3 regions of the Pseudaquabacterium inlustre genome follow, and region 1 is predicted to be linked to each of the others. Evidence: predicted binding sites of a transcription regulator. Region 1 holds the regulator's gene; each other region holds the start of a gene.
What was found. The regulator sigma-54, encoded in region 1, starts transcription at its own class of promoters, with help from an activator protein. The targets are predictions, from matches to a motif close to TGGCANGNAANCTGCTTT.
Positions count from the first base shown of each region.

Region 2: AACH10_RS19050 (urease subunit gamma) is a predicted target of sigma-54. The motif match lies at 2,200-2,217, and genes of this name have one in related genera.
Region 3: pedF (cytochrome c-550 PedF) is a predicted target of sigma-54. The motif match lies at 3,123-3,140, and genes of this name have one in related genera.

Region 1 is NZ_JBBUTH010000008.1:160,873-166,014, forward strand. It holds gene AACH10_RS15300 (MFS transporter) at 1-417, shown strand, start outside; gene AACH10_RS15305 (THUMP domain-containing class I SAM-dependent RNA methyltransferase) at 418-1,905, opposite strand; gene AACH10_RS15310 (RNA polymerase factor sigma-54) at 1,902-3,443, opposite strand; gene lptB (LPS export ABC transporter ATP-binding protein) at 3,460-4,236, opposite strand; gene lptA (lipopolysaccharide transport periplasmic protein LptA) at 4,266-4,925, opposite strand; gene AACH10_RS15325 (thiol:disulfide interchange protein DsbA/DsbL) at 5,069-5,142, opposite strand, start outside.
Region 2 is NZ_JBBUTH010000009.1:359,840-364,981, forward strand. It holds gene AACH10_RS19045 (ATP-binding protein) at 1-1,599, opposite strand, end outside; gene AACH10_RS19050 (urease subunit gamma) at 2,228-2,530, shown strand; gene AACH10_RS19055 (hypothetical protein) at 2,549-2,725, shown strand; gene AACH10_RS19060 (urease subunit beta) at 2,751-3,062, shown strand; gene ureC (urease subunit alpha) at 3,138-4,865, shown strand; gene ureE (urease accessory protein UreE) at 4,910-5,142, shown strand, end outside.
Region 3 is NZ_JBBUTH010000001.1:853,064-858,205, forward strand. It holds gene AACH10_RS03675 (GspE/PulE family protein) at 1-1,515, shown strand, start outside; gene AACH10_RS03680 (substrate-binding periplasmic protein) at 1,612-2,478, opposite strand; gene pedF (cytochrome c-550 PedF) at 2,594-3,079, opposite strand; gene AACH10_RS03690 (sigma-54-dependent Fis family transcriptional regulator) at 3,375-5,142, shown strand, end outside.

The DNA of each region.
Region 1 (5,142 bases):
CATGTGCTGGCGATGTTCGTGCCCAGCTTCGTCACCGGCCGGCTGATCCAGCGCTTCGGCGTGGAGCCGGTGATGGCCGTGGGCCTGCTGCTGAACCTGGGCTGCGTGGCGTTCGCGCTGTCGGGCAACGACGTCATGCACTTCCTGGGCGCGCTGATGGTGCTGGGCCTGGGCTGGAACTTCCTCTACATCGGCGGCACCACGCTGGCCACCGAGGCCTGGCGCCCCGAGGAAAAGACCCGCGCCCAGGCGGCGCTGGACTTCTGCGTCTACACGACGATGACGCTGACCTCGTTCAGCTCGGGCGCGCTGGTCACCACCGGCGGCTGGCAGGCCATGAACCTGGGCGCGCTGCTGCCGCTGGCGCTGATGGGGGCCGCGCTGCTGTGGCTGCGCCAGGTGCGGCCGGCGCGCTGATCACTCGGCGCGCGGCGCCCGCGCCGAGCCGGCGATCAGGTCGAAGCGGAACAGCCGGCACTCGATCGGACCGTTCCACATCGGCACGCGGCGGGCTTCCTTCAGGCGCAGGGCCTGCGGCAGCTTCATGTCGGGGCTGAGCACCCAGGCCGTCCAGCCGGCATAGGCGCGCTTCCAGTGCGCGGCCAGGCCGCTGAAGAAGGCGGCGCCGGCGGCGTCCTTCTCGCCCTCGGGCGCACCCGCAGGGCCTTCAGCGAAGCCCTCGCGCACCGCGCGCTCGGCGCCGCGCTCGCCGCGCGAGCCCTTGGCCTCGATGCGCTCGCCGTACGGCGGGTTGAACACCAGCAGGCCGGCCTCGGCCGGCGGCGGGCGCTGCAGCGCGTCGGCGGTCTTGAAGACGATGGCATGGCCGACGCCGGCGCGCTGGGCATTGCGCGCGGCGAAGTCGGTCATGCGGAAGCTCACGTCACCGGCGTGGATGGCCACGGCCGGCGCGTGCACGGCCGCCTGCGCCTCGGCCTTCAGCTGGCCCCAGGCGGACAGTTGCGTGCGGAACGGCAGCATGCGCTCGAAGGCGAAGCGGCGCTTCAGCCCCGGCGCGATGCCACAGGCGATCTGCGCGGCCTCGATGGCGATGGTGCCGGCGCCGCAGCAGGGGTCGAGCAGCGCACCGTCTTCGGGCCGGCCCTGCCAGCCGGCGGCGGCCAGCATCGCGGCGGCCAGGGTTTCCTTCAGTGGCGCCTCGCCCTTCAGGCCGCCATCGCGCTCGTCGCGCCAGCCGCGCTTGAACAGCGCCTCGCCCGAGGTGTCGGCATACAGCGACGCGGTGTCGGCCGTCAGGTGCAGCACCAGCGGCAGATCGGGGTGGCGGGTGTCGACGCTGGGGCGGCTGCCGGTGGCGTCGCGCAGCACATCGCACAGCGCGTCCTTCACGCGCAGCGTGGCGAAGTTCAGGCTCTGCAGCGGACTGCGCGTGGCGCTGGTGTCGATGCGGAAGGTCTGCTCGGGCGTGATCCAGTCGCCCCACGGCACGCGGCGCGCCAGGTCGTACAGGTCGTGCTCGCTCTCGTAGGGGCCGAAGGCCAGCGGCCACAGCACGCGCTGCGCCAGGCGGCTGTGCAGGTTCAGCTGCATCGCCACGCGGGCATCGCCCAGCACCTGCACGCCGCCACGCTGCTCCACCACGCGGCGGCGGCTGGGGTCGGCCGGCACCACGGCGCGGTCCACGCCCAGCAGGGCCGCCACCTCGTCGGCCAGCAGCGGCTCGACGCCAGCGGCACAGGGCAGGAACAGCGACACCGGCGTGTCGCCCACCGGCGCGATGGCCTTGACGGGCAGGCGCACCGGGCCGCGGGCCGGCATGCCGGGGCCACCGGGACCGCGCATGGCCGGACCGCCAGGGCCGCCGGAACGCGGGCCGGGCCCACGCGCCTCGGTGTGGCGCTGGGTCTTGTAGCCGCCGATCGGCGGACGGGGGGTCTTGGTCAAAGGGCTTTGCGCAGGTTGGCGGGCGCGATCTTCAGCGCCTCGCGGTACTTGGCCACCGTGCGCCGCGCCACCTGGATGCCCTGCTCGGACAGCATGTCCGACAGCTGGCTGTCCGACAGCGGCTTGGCCGGGTCTTCGTTGGCCACCAGCTGCTTGATCAGCGCGCGCACGGCGGTGGAGCTGGCGTTGCCGCCGGCCTCGGTGTTCAGGCTGGAGCCGAAGAAGTACTTCAGCTCGAAGGTGCCGAACGGCGTGTTCATGTACTTGGCCGTGGTCACGCGCGAGATCGTGCTCTCGTGCAGGCCCAGTTCGTCGGCGATTTCGCGCAGCACCAGCGGCTTCATCGCGATCTCGCCGTGGGTGAAGAAGCCCTTCTGCCGCTCGACGATGGCCTGGCTGACGCGCAGGATGGTGTCGAAGCGCTGCAGGATGTTCTTCATGAACCAGCGCGCCTCCTGCAGCCGCGACGACAGCCCACCCGCGGCCCCGTTGCGCTGGCCGCGGATGGCCTGCGCATAGAGGTCGTTGATCTTCAGCTTGGGCATCACGTCGGGGTTGAGCACGGCCTTCCAGCCGCGCCCGGCCTTCTGCACGATGACGTCGGGCACGATGATGTTGGCCTCGGCGCGCGTGAACGGCCGGCCCGGCTTGGGCTCGCAGGTCAGGATCAGCGCCTGGGCCTCGCGCAGCAGCGCTTCATCAGCGCCGGTGGCCTGCGTCAGCTTCTTCATGTCGCGCCGCGCCAGCAGCTCGAGGTGCTGCTCGGCAATGCGCATGGCCAGCTTGCGCGCCGGGCTGGCCGGCTTCTCGCGCAGTTGCAGGCACAGGCACTCACCCAGGTTGGCGGCGCCCACGCCGGTGGGCTCCAGGCTCTGCAGCCACTTCAGGCCGCAGCGCAGGCGCTCGAACAGGTCTTCGCGCGCCTCCAGGTCGTCTTCGGGGATGTCCAGCGAGGCGGCCACGCGCTCGGCGATCTCGGCCAGCGGGTCGGCCAGCCAGCCGTCCTCGTCCAGGCTCTCGATCAGCACCATCACGGTGGCCGCGTCTTCGTCCGACAGGCGCATGCCCAGCAGCTGGCGGCGCAGGTGCTCCTGCAGCGTGGGGCCGCTGCTGGCCGCGTCCACCGGCTCGAAGTCGTCGTCGCCGCTGCCCGAGGGGCTGTTGCTGGGCGCCTCGCGGATGCCGTCGAAGTCGTCACGCTCGGTGCCGTTCTCCCAGTCGTCGCGCTCGGTGGCGCCGAACTCGGCGGTGTCCACGCCGGCAGGCTCGTCGCTGCCGGCGTCCTCGCGCTCGCTCAGGCGCTCCTTCTCGCGCTCGGCGCCGGCACCGCTCTCCGGCGTGGCGGCCACGCGTTCCAGGCCATAGGCCAGCGAGTCGTCGCCGCCGTCCTCCACGTCGAGGAAGGGATTGGCCTCGAGCATCTGCTCGATTTCCTGGTGCAGCTCCAGCGTGGAGAGTTGCAGCAGGCGGATCGATTGCTGCAGCTGGGGCGTCAGCGCCAGGTGCTGCGACAGGCGGACCTGCAATGAAGGCTTCATGACTTCGGGCCTGTCATCACATCTTGAAATGCTCGCCGAGGTACACCCGGCGAACGTCGGCGTTCTCGACGATCTCGGACGGCGTGCCTTCGGCCAGCACGCGCCCCTCGCTGATGATGTAGGCGCGGTCGCAGATGCCCAGCATCTCGCGCACGTTGTGGTCGGTGATCAGCACGCCGATGCCGCGCTGCTTCAGGAAGCCGATGATGCGCTGGATCTCGATCACCGCGATCGGATCGACGCCAGCGAAGGGCTCGTCGAGCAGGATGAAGCGCGGCTGCGTGGCCAGCGCGCGGGCGATCTCGACACGGCGACGCTCGCCGCCCGACAGTGCCGGCGCCGGCGAGTCGCGCAGCTTCTCGATGCTCAGGTCGTGCAGCAGGCCGTCCAGGCGCTGCTGGATCTCGGTGGCCGCCAGCGGCCGGCCGTCGGCGCCCACCTGCAGCTCGAGCACCGCACGCACGTTCTCCTCGACCGTGAGCTTGCGGAAGATCGAGGCTTCCTGCGGCAGGTAGCTCAGGCCCATGCGCGCGCGCTGGTGGATGGGCTTGCCTTGCACGGCCTGGCCGTCGATGCGGATCTCGCCGGCATCGGCACGCACCAGACCCACCACCATGTAGAAGGTGGTGGTCTTGCCGGCGCCGTTGGGGCCCAGCAGGCCCACCACCTCGCCGGCGCCCACGGCCAGGTGCACTTCCTTGACCACCTGGCGCGAGCCGTAGCTCTTTTGCAGCCCCTGGACCGTCAGCCCTTGGAGCCCTTGGCTCTGGCCGATCGGGGGCTGCGCCGCCATCGCCACGCGCTCTGGCGCCTGGGCGGATGTCACCGCCGCTCCCCGAGGGCCGGCGTGCTCTTCAGCGGGGCCTGCGCGGGTGCGGACGCGGCCTCGGCGGCCATCGCGGCGGCGGCCTCGGTGCCGGGGCGTGGCGTGATCACCGCGCGCACGCGGCCGCCGGGGTTGGTGGCGGTGGTGGCCCCACCGCCCTGCACATTGAAGGTCTCGGCCTGGCCGTCCCAGACGATGCGCGCGCCCTGGATCTCATCGGCCAGCGTGGCGCCGCGCAGGCGCCGCACCACGGCCGCGCCTTCGAAGCGGATCACGCCGGTCTTGCTGTCGTAGTCGATGCGCTGGGCCTGGCCCTCGACGCTCTCGTCGATGCCGTCGCGCTTTTGCTTCACGCGGGCCGGCTTGTCGGCCGTGCCGCTGGCCTGCACCACCTGCCAGCCTTCGGGCGTCTCACGCACCTCCAGCTTGTCGGCGCGCAACAGCAGCGTGCCCTGGCTGATCACCACGTTGCCGCTGCACTGGCTGATCTGCTTGGCCAGGTTCACCACGCAGGGCTGATCGCTTTCCAGCGCCATCGGCTTGGTGCGGTCGGCGCGCTCGGCCAGCGCCGGTCCGGCCACCGCCAGCGTCAAGGCCAGGGCGGCACCGGGCAGCAGCCGGGCGGCGGACGGGGTGAGGGCGGGCAGGATGGGCATCGAACGGCACAAAACTTGCAGACCATTCTAGGCCCAAGTGCCGTTCGCTGCGGAATACCCGGATGCCAAATCTGTGGCATCCGGTGGGCCTTGGTGACGCCGTCAGCGCGGCGTCAGAAACCCAGGGTTTTCCAGAGGATGTATCAGGCCTTGCGCGCCATCGCGATCAGCGCGTCGGTGACGGCCAGTGCGCGAACCTCGCTGCCGGCCATCGACG
Region 2 (5,142 bases), on a different contig from region 1:
GGCCGGGCAGGCGGCCATGTCCTCGGGCTCGTAATCGCGCTCGCACACCACGCAGCGGCGCAGCGTGGCCGCCCCCAGATAGCGGCCGTCGCCATCGGCGGCGGCCTGCACGGCACGGGCGGCGCGGGTGCGGCGGGCGATGTAGAAGCGCCCGCCGGTGGCCCAGGCGATCAGCGGCGACGCCACCATGGCCACGGCCAGCGCGATCATGGCCGAGAAGGCCTGCGGCCCCGGCCCGAAGGCGCCCAGGTGCGCCGCCACGCTGGCCACCGAGGCGATGCCCATCGCGCCCACGCCCACCGGGTTGATGTCGTGCAGGTGGGCGCGGCGGAACTCGATGCCCGGTGGGCTCAGGCCCAGCGGCTTGTTGATCACCAGATCGGCCACCACGGCCATGATCCAGGCGATGGCGATGTTGCTGAACAGGCCCAGCACATGGCCCAGCGCCTGGAACACGTTCATCTCCATCAGCACCAGGGCGATGGCGGTGTTGAACACCACCCACACCACGCGGCCGGGGTGGCTGTGGGTCACGCGCGAGAAGAAGTTGCTCCAGGCCAGGCTGCCGGCATAGGCGTTGGTGACGTTGATCTTGAGCTGCGACACCAGCACGAACAGCGCGGTGGCCGCCACGGCCCAGCTGTAGTTGGGGAACACGTACTCCCAGGCCGCCAGGTACATCTGGTTGGGATCGACCGCGCGCTCGGCCGGCACCATGTGCTGCAGCGCCAGCCAGGCCAGCACCACGCCGGCCAGCATCTTGGCCACGCCCACGATCACCCAGCCCGGCCCGCCCAGCAGCGTGCCGGCCCACCAGTGGGCGGCGCGGCCGGGCTTCTTCTCGGGCATGAAGCGCAGGTAGTCGGCCTGCTCACCCATCTGCGTGATCAGCGCAATGCCCACGGTGAGCGCGGCGCCGAAGTCCAGCCAGTGAAAGCCCGAATGCCCCGACACGCCGGCCGAACGGGTGAGCCCAGCCAGTTCACCCGGCGAGCGCACCAGCAGCACGGCAAAGGGCAGCACCAGCATCAGCAGCCACAGCGGCTGGGTCCACACCTGCAGCCGGCTGATCACCGTGACGCCATGCGTGACCAGCGGGATCACGACCAGTGCACACAGGCCGTAGCCCCAGGCCGGCGGGATGTCGAAGGCCAGTTCCAGCGCGTAGGCCATCACCGCGGCCTCGAGCGCGAAGAAGATGAAGGTGAAGCTGGCGTAGATGAGGCTGGTGATGGTGCTGCCCAGGTACCCGAAGCCGGCGCCGCGGGTGAGCAGGTCCATGTCCACACCGTAACGCGCGGCGTACACGCTGATCGGCAGGCCGGCCAGGAAGATGATCAGCCCGGTGGCCAGGATGGCGAGCGCGGCGTTCATGAAGCCGTGCTGCACCAGCAGCGTGGCGCCCACGGCCTCCAGGATCAGGAACGAGGCCGCACCGAACGCGGTGTTGGCCACGCGCCATTCGCTCCACTTGCGGAACGCGCGGGGGGTGAAGCGCAGCGCATAGTCTTCCAGCGTCTCGCTGGCCACCCAGCGGTTGTAGTCGCGTCGGAAGGTGACCACTTGCTGCGGTGGCGCGGCGGGGGGCGCGGAATGCATGCCTGTGCCCCATCAAGAATCGCGCCCGCACTGGGACGGTGCCATTTGCCGCATGCGCACCACTCAAGCGCATTCACGCACCGATTCAATGCAGCGGCGCCGGTTGGCACCGAAGCTGTGCTACCAATGTGGGCCTGCCGCTTCCTGTGCGAGGCCGAGGCCACCGGGTGGCCGGCTGGCTCCGTGTCCTCCGGGCCTTCGGCCCTCCCCCTTTTACCTACGCCACCCGGCCACCCGGCGTCCTCGGCCCGACACATTTCCGCTTGCCGAGGAAAACGACGCCCCGCACCGCGTGGTGCGTCTGCCTCGGGGCGGCCGGGCCTGGGGTGGGGTGAATCTGCGCCGCCGAGCAGCGCAGGCCGGGTGGCGGTGCGCCGAGAGGCGCACATCGACAACTGACTTGCGGCGCTTGTCCGACCACAGCGAGCGTGAGCGAGCGGCGGGAGTTGCGCCGCACCAGCCACCCGGCTGAGCAGCGCAGGGAAGCCCACGGCAAAGCCGTGGGCCAAGCAGTTGAGCCCCACCCCAGGCCCGGCCGCCCCGAGGCCGCTCGGTCTCAGCATGCATGGCAGGCCGAACTCAAAACCGGCAAGAATCACATGGCACCAATCATGCAAAGCACGCTGCCATGGACCTCACCCCCCGCGAGAAAGACAAACTGCTGATCTTCACCGCTGCCTTGCTGGCTGAGCGGCGCAAGGCACGTGGCCTGAAGCTCAACCACCCCGAGGCGGTGGCCCTGATCACGGCCGCCATCATGGAAGGCGCCCGCGACGGCAAGACCGTGGCCGCGCTGATGAGTGAAGGCAAGACCGTGCTCGCCCGCAGCGACGTGATGGAGGGTGTGGCCGAGATGATTCCCGAGATCCAGGTGGAAGCCACCTTCCCCGACGGCACCAAGCTGGTGACCGTGCATCAACCCATTGCCTGAGTGCCGGAGCGACACGCCATGATGTTCAAGCGACTCACCGCCGCCAGCCTGCTGGCCTGCACCACGCTCACCGCCCTGGCGCATGACGGCCATGGCCTGCCCGGCGCCAGCCACTGGCATGCCGGCGACGCCCTGCTGTGGCTGGCCGGTGTGGCCGTGGCCGCCGTCGTCTACCTCGGCGACCGCCGCCGCTGACCCCCTCACCCCGGAGCCGCTGCGCATGATCCCTGGCGAACTGCTCACCGACGAGGGCGAGCTCGAACTCAATCCCGGCCGCCGCACCCTCACCGTCACGGTGCAGAACAGCGGCGACCGGCCCATCCAGGTGGGCAGCCATTACCACTTTGCCGAGACCAACGGCGCGCTGCAGTTCGACCGCGAGGCCGCCCGTGGCATGCGCCTGAACATCGCCAGCGGCACGGCCGTGCGCTTCGAGCCCGGCCAGCAACGCACTGTGGAACTGGTGGACTACGCCGGCAACCGCACCGTCTACGGCTTCCGCGGCCTCATCCAGGGAAAACTCTCAACATGATGCCCCCACGCTCACTTCGTTCACTGCCCCCCGAGGGGGCGACTCAGGCCCTTCGGGCGGCCGGGCGGGCCTGACATGGCGACCATCCACCGCCGCGCCTATGCCGAGATGTTCGGCCCCACCGTGGGCGACCGCCTGCGCCTGGCCGACACCGGCCTGATCCTCGAGGTCGAGGACGACCTGACACTGCGTGCCGGCGGCTATGGCGAAGAGGTCAAGTTCGGCGGCGGCAAGACCATCCGCGACGGCATGGGCCAAAGCCAGGTGCCCAACGGCCCCGGCCTGCGCGAGGCCTGTGATCTGGTGATCACCAACGCGGTGATCGTCGACCACTGGGGCATCGTCAAGGCCGACATCGGCATCAAGGGCTCGCGCATCGTCGGCATCGGCAAGGCCGGCAACCCCGATGTGCAGCCGGGCATCGATCTCGTCATCGGCCCCGGCACCGAGATCCTGTCGGCCGAAGGCATGATCGTCACCGCCGGCGGCATCGACAGCCACATCCACTTCATCTGCCCGCAGCAGATCGAAGAGGCGCTGATGTCGGGCGTCACCACCATGCTGGGCGGCGGCACCGGGCCGGCCACCGGCACCTTCGCCACCACCTGCACGCCGGGGCCCGAGAACATCCGCCGCATGCTGCTGGCGGCCGAGGCCTTCCCGATGAACCTGGGCTTCCTGGGCAAAGGCAACGCCAGCCGCCCCGAAGCCCTGCTGCAGCAGATCGAAGCCGGCGCCATCGGCCTGAAGCTGCACGAGGACTGGGGCACCACGCCGAGCGCCATCGACAGCTGCCTGGGCGTGGCCGAGGTCACCGACACCCAGGTGTCCATCCACAGCGACACGCTCAACGAGAGCGGCTTCGTCGAAGACACCGTGGCCGCCACCAAGGGCCGCACGCTGTGCGCCTTCCACACCGAAGGCGCGGGCGGCGGCCATGCCCCCGACATCCTGCGCGTGGTGGGCGAGGCCAACTTCCTGCCCAGCAGCACCAACCCCACGATGCCCTACACCGCCAACACGGTGGACGAGCACCTGGACATGCTGATGGTCTGCCACCACCTCGATGCCAGCATCGCCGAGGACCTGGCCTTCGCCGAAAGCCGCATCCGCCGCGAGACCATCGCCGCCGAGGACGTGCTGCACGACCTGGGTGCCATCAGCATGATGAGCAGCGACAGCCAGGCCATGGGCCGCGTGGGCGAGGTCATCATCCGCACCTGGCAGACGGCGCACAAGATGAAGGCCCAGCGCGGCGCGCTGGCCGGCGACTCGTCGCGCAACGACAACCAGCGCATCAAGCGCTACATCGCCAAGTACACGATCAACCCGGCGCTGGCCAACGGCATCGCGCACGAGGTGGGCTCGATCCGCTCGGGCAAGTGGGCCGACCTGGTGCTGTGGCGCCCGGCCTTCTTCGGCGTCAAGCCCAGCGTCATCGTCAAGGGTGGCTTCATCGCCGCCGCGGCCATGGGCGACCCCAACGCCAGCATCCCCACGCCCCAGCCGGTGCACTACCGGCCGATGTTCGGCAGCTTCGGCAAGGCGGTGGGCACGGGATCCATCAGCTTCGTCAGCCGCTCGGCCCTGGCCAGCGGTGCCGCCGAGAGCTACGGTCTGGCCCGCCACCTGTCGGCGGTGCGCGACTGCCGCACGGTGAAGAAGACCGACATGCTGCTGAACAACGCCATGCCGGTGATGGAGATCGACGCCCAGACCTACGAGGTGCGCGCCGACGGCCAGCTGCTCACCTGCGAGCCGGCCACCGTGCTGCCGATGGCGCAGAAGTACTTCCTGTTCTGACCCTGGCCCGGGCGGCGGCACGTGGCTGCCGCGACAATGCCGCCATGCTCACCGTCAACAAACTCATTCCCCAGGGCCGCGGCCTGGCCAGCGTGCTGGTCAAGCGCGCCGCCACCGTTGAACTCGACTGGGACGTGCGGCAGAAAAGCCGCTTCGAGGCCACCGACAGCCAGGGCCGGCAGATCGGCGTGTTCCTGCCGCGCGGCACGCTGGTGCGCGGTGGTGATGTGCTGGTGGCCGAAGACGGCTCGCTGGTGAAGGTGAACGCCGCGCCGCA
Region 3 (5,142 bases), on a different contig from region 1:
GACCCGTCGGCCCGCAAGGTGATCGACGAGATCGAGTTCAGCGCGCAGTGCAAGGTGCTGCCGGTGCTGGCCCCCACCGGCAAGCTGGGGCGCGCGGTCGACCGCGTGTACCTGCGCCTGGGCGAGGACGGCATCGATCCCGGCGGCGACCTGGCCAGCCCGTTCACGATGTACAGCAGCGATCAGACCGAAAAGGCCGACAAGCTGCTGGCCAACCTCGAGATCGAGCAGGGCAGCGACGCCGACGAAGGCCCGGCCATCGAGCAGAGCGACAACTCGCTGGTGCGCCTGATCAACACCATGATCCAGGAGGCGCGCGCGCAGGGCGTCTCGGACATCCACATCGAATGCCCGCCCAGCCCGGCCAAGGTGCAGGTGCGCTTCCGCCGCGACGGCGTGCTGCGGCCCTACATCGAGCTGCCGGCCAGCTACCGCAGCGCGATGGTGGCGCGGCTGAAGATCATGTGCGACCTCGACATTTCCGAGAAGCGCAAGCCGCAGGACGGCAAGATCAACTTCGGCCGCTGGGTGCCGGGCCAGAAGCTCGAGCTGCGCGTGGCCACCATCCCCACCGCCAGCGGCTACGAGGACGTGGTGATGCGCCTGCTGGCCAGCGCCCGCGCGCTGCCGCTGGAGAGCATGGGCATGCAGCCCGACACGCTGTCACGGCTGAAGCACGCCATCGAGCGTCCCTACGGCATGGTGCTGTGCGTGGGCCCCACCGGCAGCGGCAAGACGACCACGCTGCACGCCGCGCTGGCGCATCTGAACACGCCCGACCGCAAGATCTGGACGGCCGAGGACCCGGTGGAAATCAGCCAGCCCGGCCTGCGCCAGGTGCAGGTGAACGCGCGCATCGACTGGACCTTCGCGAATGCGCTACGCGCCTTCCTGCGCGCCGACCCCGACGTGGTGATGGTGGGCGAGATCCGCGACAAGGAGACCGCGCAGATGGCCATCGAGGCCTCGCTGACCGGCCACCTGGTGCTGAGCACGCTGCACACCAACAGCGCGCCCGAGACCGTGATCCGCCTGCTGGACATGGGCATGGACCCGTTCAGCTTCGCCGACAGCCTGCTGGCCGTGCTGGCGCAGCGCCTGGTGCGGCGCTGGTGCCCGCAGTGCGTCACCGCGCAACCGGCCACGCTGGAAGAAACCGAGCTGCTGCTCGACGAGTACCTGCACGCCTACCCGGACGGCGCAGCGGCTCCCACGCGCGATGCGCTGCTGGCCGACTGGACGCAGCGCTACGGGCAGGACGGCGCGCTGCTGCGCCACCACGCGCCCGGTTGCAAGCGCTGCAACGGCAGCGGCTACTCGGGCCGCGTGGGCCTGCACGAGCTGCTGCTGATCAGCCGCGAACAGCGCCACCTGATCCAGACCACGGCCGCGGCCGAGCAGATCCAGGCCCTGGGCATGCGCGAAGGCATGCGCACGCTGCGCCAGGACGGCATCCTGAAGGTGCTGGCCGGCCTGACCTCGATCGACGAGGTCAGAGCCACCAGCAACAGCTGATCGAAGCGGCGCCGACCGAGCGCCGGGCCGCCCCAAGCCGGCCGGCGACCCGCCCGGCAGGTGGCCCCGCGTCACCGCGAGGCCGGGTGCCCCAGTTCAAGGCTGCCGCCAGGTCACCTTGGCAGCGTTGAACATGCGCTTGAGCTCGCCCGAGGTCGCCAGGCCGTTCATCGCGGCCTGCACCGCCTGCGCCAGGTCCTCGGACTCCTTCTTCACCGCACAGCCCACGGCCCAGCCGTCGCGGCCGCGCGGGATGGGCAGCGGCTCGATCGAGAAGCGCGGGTCGCCGCCCAGCACCGACTCCAGCTCCGACGCATGGCCAGCCGCGGCCGCCACCTCGCCGGCCGCCAGCGCGCGGGCGGCCTCGCAGCCGTCCTTCAGCTTGGTGACCAGGCGCTCGCGGTACTTGCCGCCGTCGGCGCCGATCAGCAGCCAGCCCGCCAGACTCAGGCCTGGCACCGCGATGCGCTGCTGCGCCGCGATGTCGTCCAGCGAATCGAACTTGGGCACGGCCTTCAGGTCGCGGGCGATCATCACCCGCTCACGGAAGTACGGCGCGAAGATCTGCACCTTCGGGTTGCCCAGCATCAGCGGGCGGTCCACCGGAACGTGCAGCAGCACATCGGCCGGGCCCCAGCCCAGGTAATGCCCCTTCCAGACCATGTTGCGCAGGTCGTCGTCCATGTTCTCGCCGGCATGGAAGGGCAGCAGCGAGGCCTTGACGCCCAGCGCCTGGGCCAGCGCGTTGGCCATCTCCACCTCGATGCCCTTGCCGTCCACATGGAACGGCGGCAGCTCGTGGTACAGGCCCACGGTGAGGGTGCCACGGGCGCGGATGCGCGCCAGCGCGCTCTGGCCGTCCTGCGCCAGCGCGGCCAGCGGCGTGGCCGTGGTGGCCAGCGCGGCCGCGCCGGCGGCCAGCAGTTGGCGGCGGCCCAGGGCCGCCGGATCTCGTTGCGTCATGGTGTCTCCAGGGGGTGACGCAGTATCGAACCGCCACCCCCGGCCCTGAGGCCGGCGGGGTCACGGCGGTCAACTTGCCCAGGTCGTCGCCCGGGTCAGACCGGCAGGCGCGCGATCAGAAGGCGCGCTCGCGGCGCGTCTCCAGATAGGCCTTGATCGACCACATGGCTTCCTGGTTCAGGATGCCTTCGAACGGGGGCATGTAGACGGCGCCGTTGCGCACCTTGCCGCGGCGCACGCTGGACAGGTAGTAGTCGTCCACGTCCTTCACGCAGGCGGCGCGCTTCTTCTCGTCCTTCAGGCCGGCGCACTCGTTGTCGAGCTTGCGCAGATCGGGCGCGATGCCACCGGAGATGGCCTCCAGGCCGTGGCAGCGGGCGCAGTTCTGGTTGTAGGCCGAGGTGCCGATCTTGATCGCCTTGTCGTTCTTGCGATACGGGTTCTCGGCACGCCACTGCTCGCCCAGTTGGGGCAGGTCCTTGGTGTCCACGGCCTGCGGCGTCACGTCGCCGTGCGACCAGGCGGTGGCGGCGGCCAGGGCCAGCGCGGCGGCCACACCGGCGCGGCGCAGGATGAAAGAGGGCTTGAAGGTGCTCGACATGTTGCTGTCTCCGTCCATTGATGAAACACGACCGGCGGGCCCGTCTGCAAACGCCATGCCATCCAATTCCTGGGCCGCGAAGCGCGGATGATGCCCCAGCGCATCCGCACTGGCCCACCCCCTGGCGACCCTGCGCGTGACACTTCGCGCTACCATCGCGCCCCTCGGTAGCGGTTTTGTGCCGATATGGAGCAATCCGGGCTCGGCCCGGGTCTTGCGATGTGTGCCGCCGCGGCGCCGGGAGAGGTGCCCGCGACAGGAGACAACCGCCACCGAGCGGGCAGGAGAAGAGCACATGCGAGGGCCGTTTCACCCGGCGTTCGGTAGTCAGGGCATCCGCCGCGCCAGCGACGCGCCCGCCCGACCGATCGCCTCCAGCCTCAATCTGGGCCACGATCACATCGACAAGATCGAGCAGTCGCACGAACGCTGCGCTGCACTCGGCGTGTCGCGCATCGACGCGCCCGATCTGTCGCCGCTGGCCCGGCCCGACATGGTGGTGGTGCGCGACCGCAACCGCCGCCTGCACGAGCATGCCGCGCCGGTGATGGAGATGCTCTACGAGCAGATCGTGAACACCGAGAACATGGTGGTGCTGACCGATGCCACGGGCACCATCATCCACTCGATCGGCGACGACGATTTCCTCAGCCGCGCCAGCAAGGTGGCACTGCAGCCGGGCGTGAACTGGAGCGAGACCACCAAGGGCACCAATGCCATCGGCACGGCCCTGGTGGAAGAGACGCCCACGCTCGTGCACGCCGACGAGCACTACCTGCACGCCAACCACTTCCTCACCTGCTCGGCCGCGCCCATCCTCGATCCGCGCGGCAACATCCTGGGCGTGCTGGACGTGTCGGGCGACCAGCGCAGCTACCACCAGCACACGATGGCGCTGGTGAAGATGTCGGCGCGCATGATCGAGAACCACTGGCTGACGGACGACTACCGCAACGTCATGCGGGTGCACTTCCACAGCCGCGTCGAGTTCATCGGCACGCTGATGGAGGGCATCCTGGCGATCAGCGCCGACGGCAAGATCGTCGGCGCCAACCGTGGTGCGCTGGAGCAGCTGGGCCTGAGCGGCGCGGCGCTGCGCATGCACAGCCTCACCACGCTGTTCGGCACCACGGTGGGCGCACTGGTCGATCGCTTCCGCAGCCCGCTGGCCACGCCGATGCCGGTGCACCTGAACGGCGGCCGCCAGTTCCACATCCACGCCCGCTTCAACTGGCCGGTGTGGACCAGCCTGGCCGAGGCGGTGTCGGGGGCGGCGGTCGAGCCGGCCGCCGGCACGCGCGAGGCCGGCTTCGACGGCAGCGGCACCGCGGCCGAGGCCGGCGCCAGCCCGGTGGCCAGCGGCGGCGGCGGCGGCATCGGCACCGCGGCGCCGCGCAGCGAGCGCAGCAGTTCCGGCCTCGACCAGCTGCGCACCGGCGACGCCCAGGTGGCCAGCGTGATCGACAAGATCCGCCGCGTGCTCGACCGCGACATCCCGATCCTGGTGCTGGGCGAGACCGGCACCGGCAAGGAGCTGCTGGCGCGCGCCATCCACATGGATTCGGCCCGCGCCAAGCAGCCCTTCGTGGCGGTGAACTGCGCCTCCATCCCCGAGACCCTGATCGAGGCCGAGCTGTTCGGCTACGAGGACGGCGCCTTCACCGGCGCGCGCCGCAAAGGCCAGGTGGGCAAGATCGTGCAGGCCAACGGCGGCACGCTGTTCCTCGACGAGATCGGCGACATGCCGATCGGCCTGCAGGCCCACCTGCTGCGCGTGCTGCAGGAGCGCCAGGTCACGCCGCTGGGCAGCACCAAGAGCGTGGCGGTGGATGTGTCCATCATCTGCGCCACGCACCGCAACCTGCGCGAGATGATCGACGCCAAGCAGTTCCGCGAGGATCTGTTCTACCGCCTCAACGGCCTGGCCGTGCGACTGCCGCCGCTGCGCGAGCGCAGCGACCTGATGGTGCTGGTGCGCCGCATCCTTGACCGCCAGCTCGGCGAGGGCCGCGGCGACGAGCGCGGCACGCGCCGGCTCGACCTCACGCCCGAGGTGGTACGCC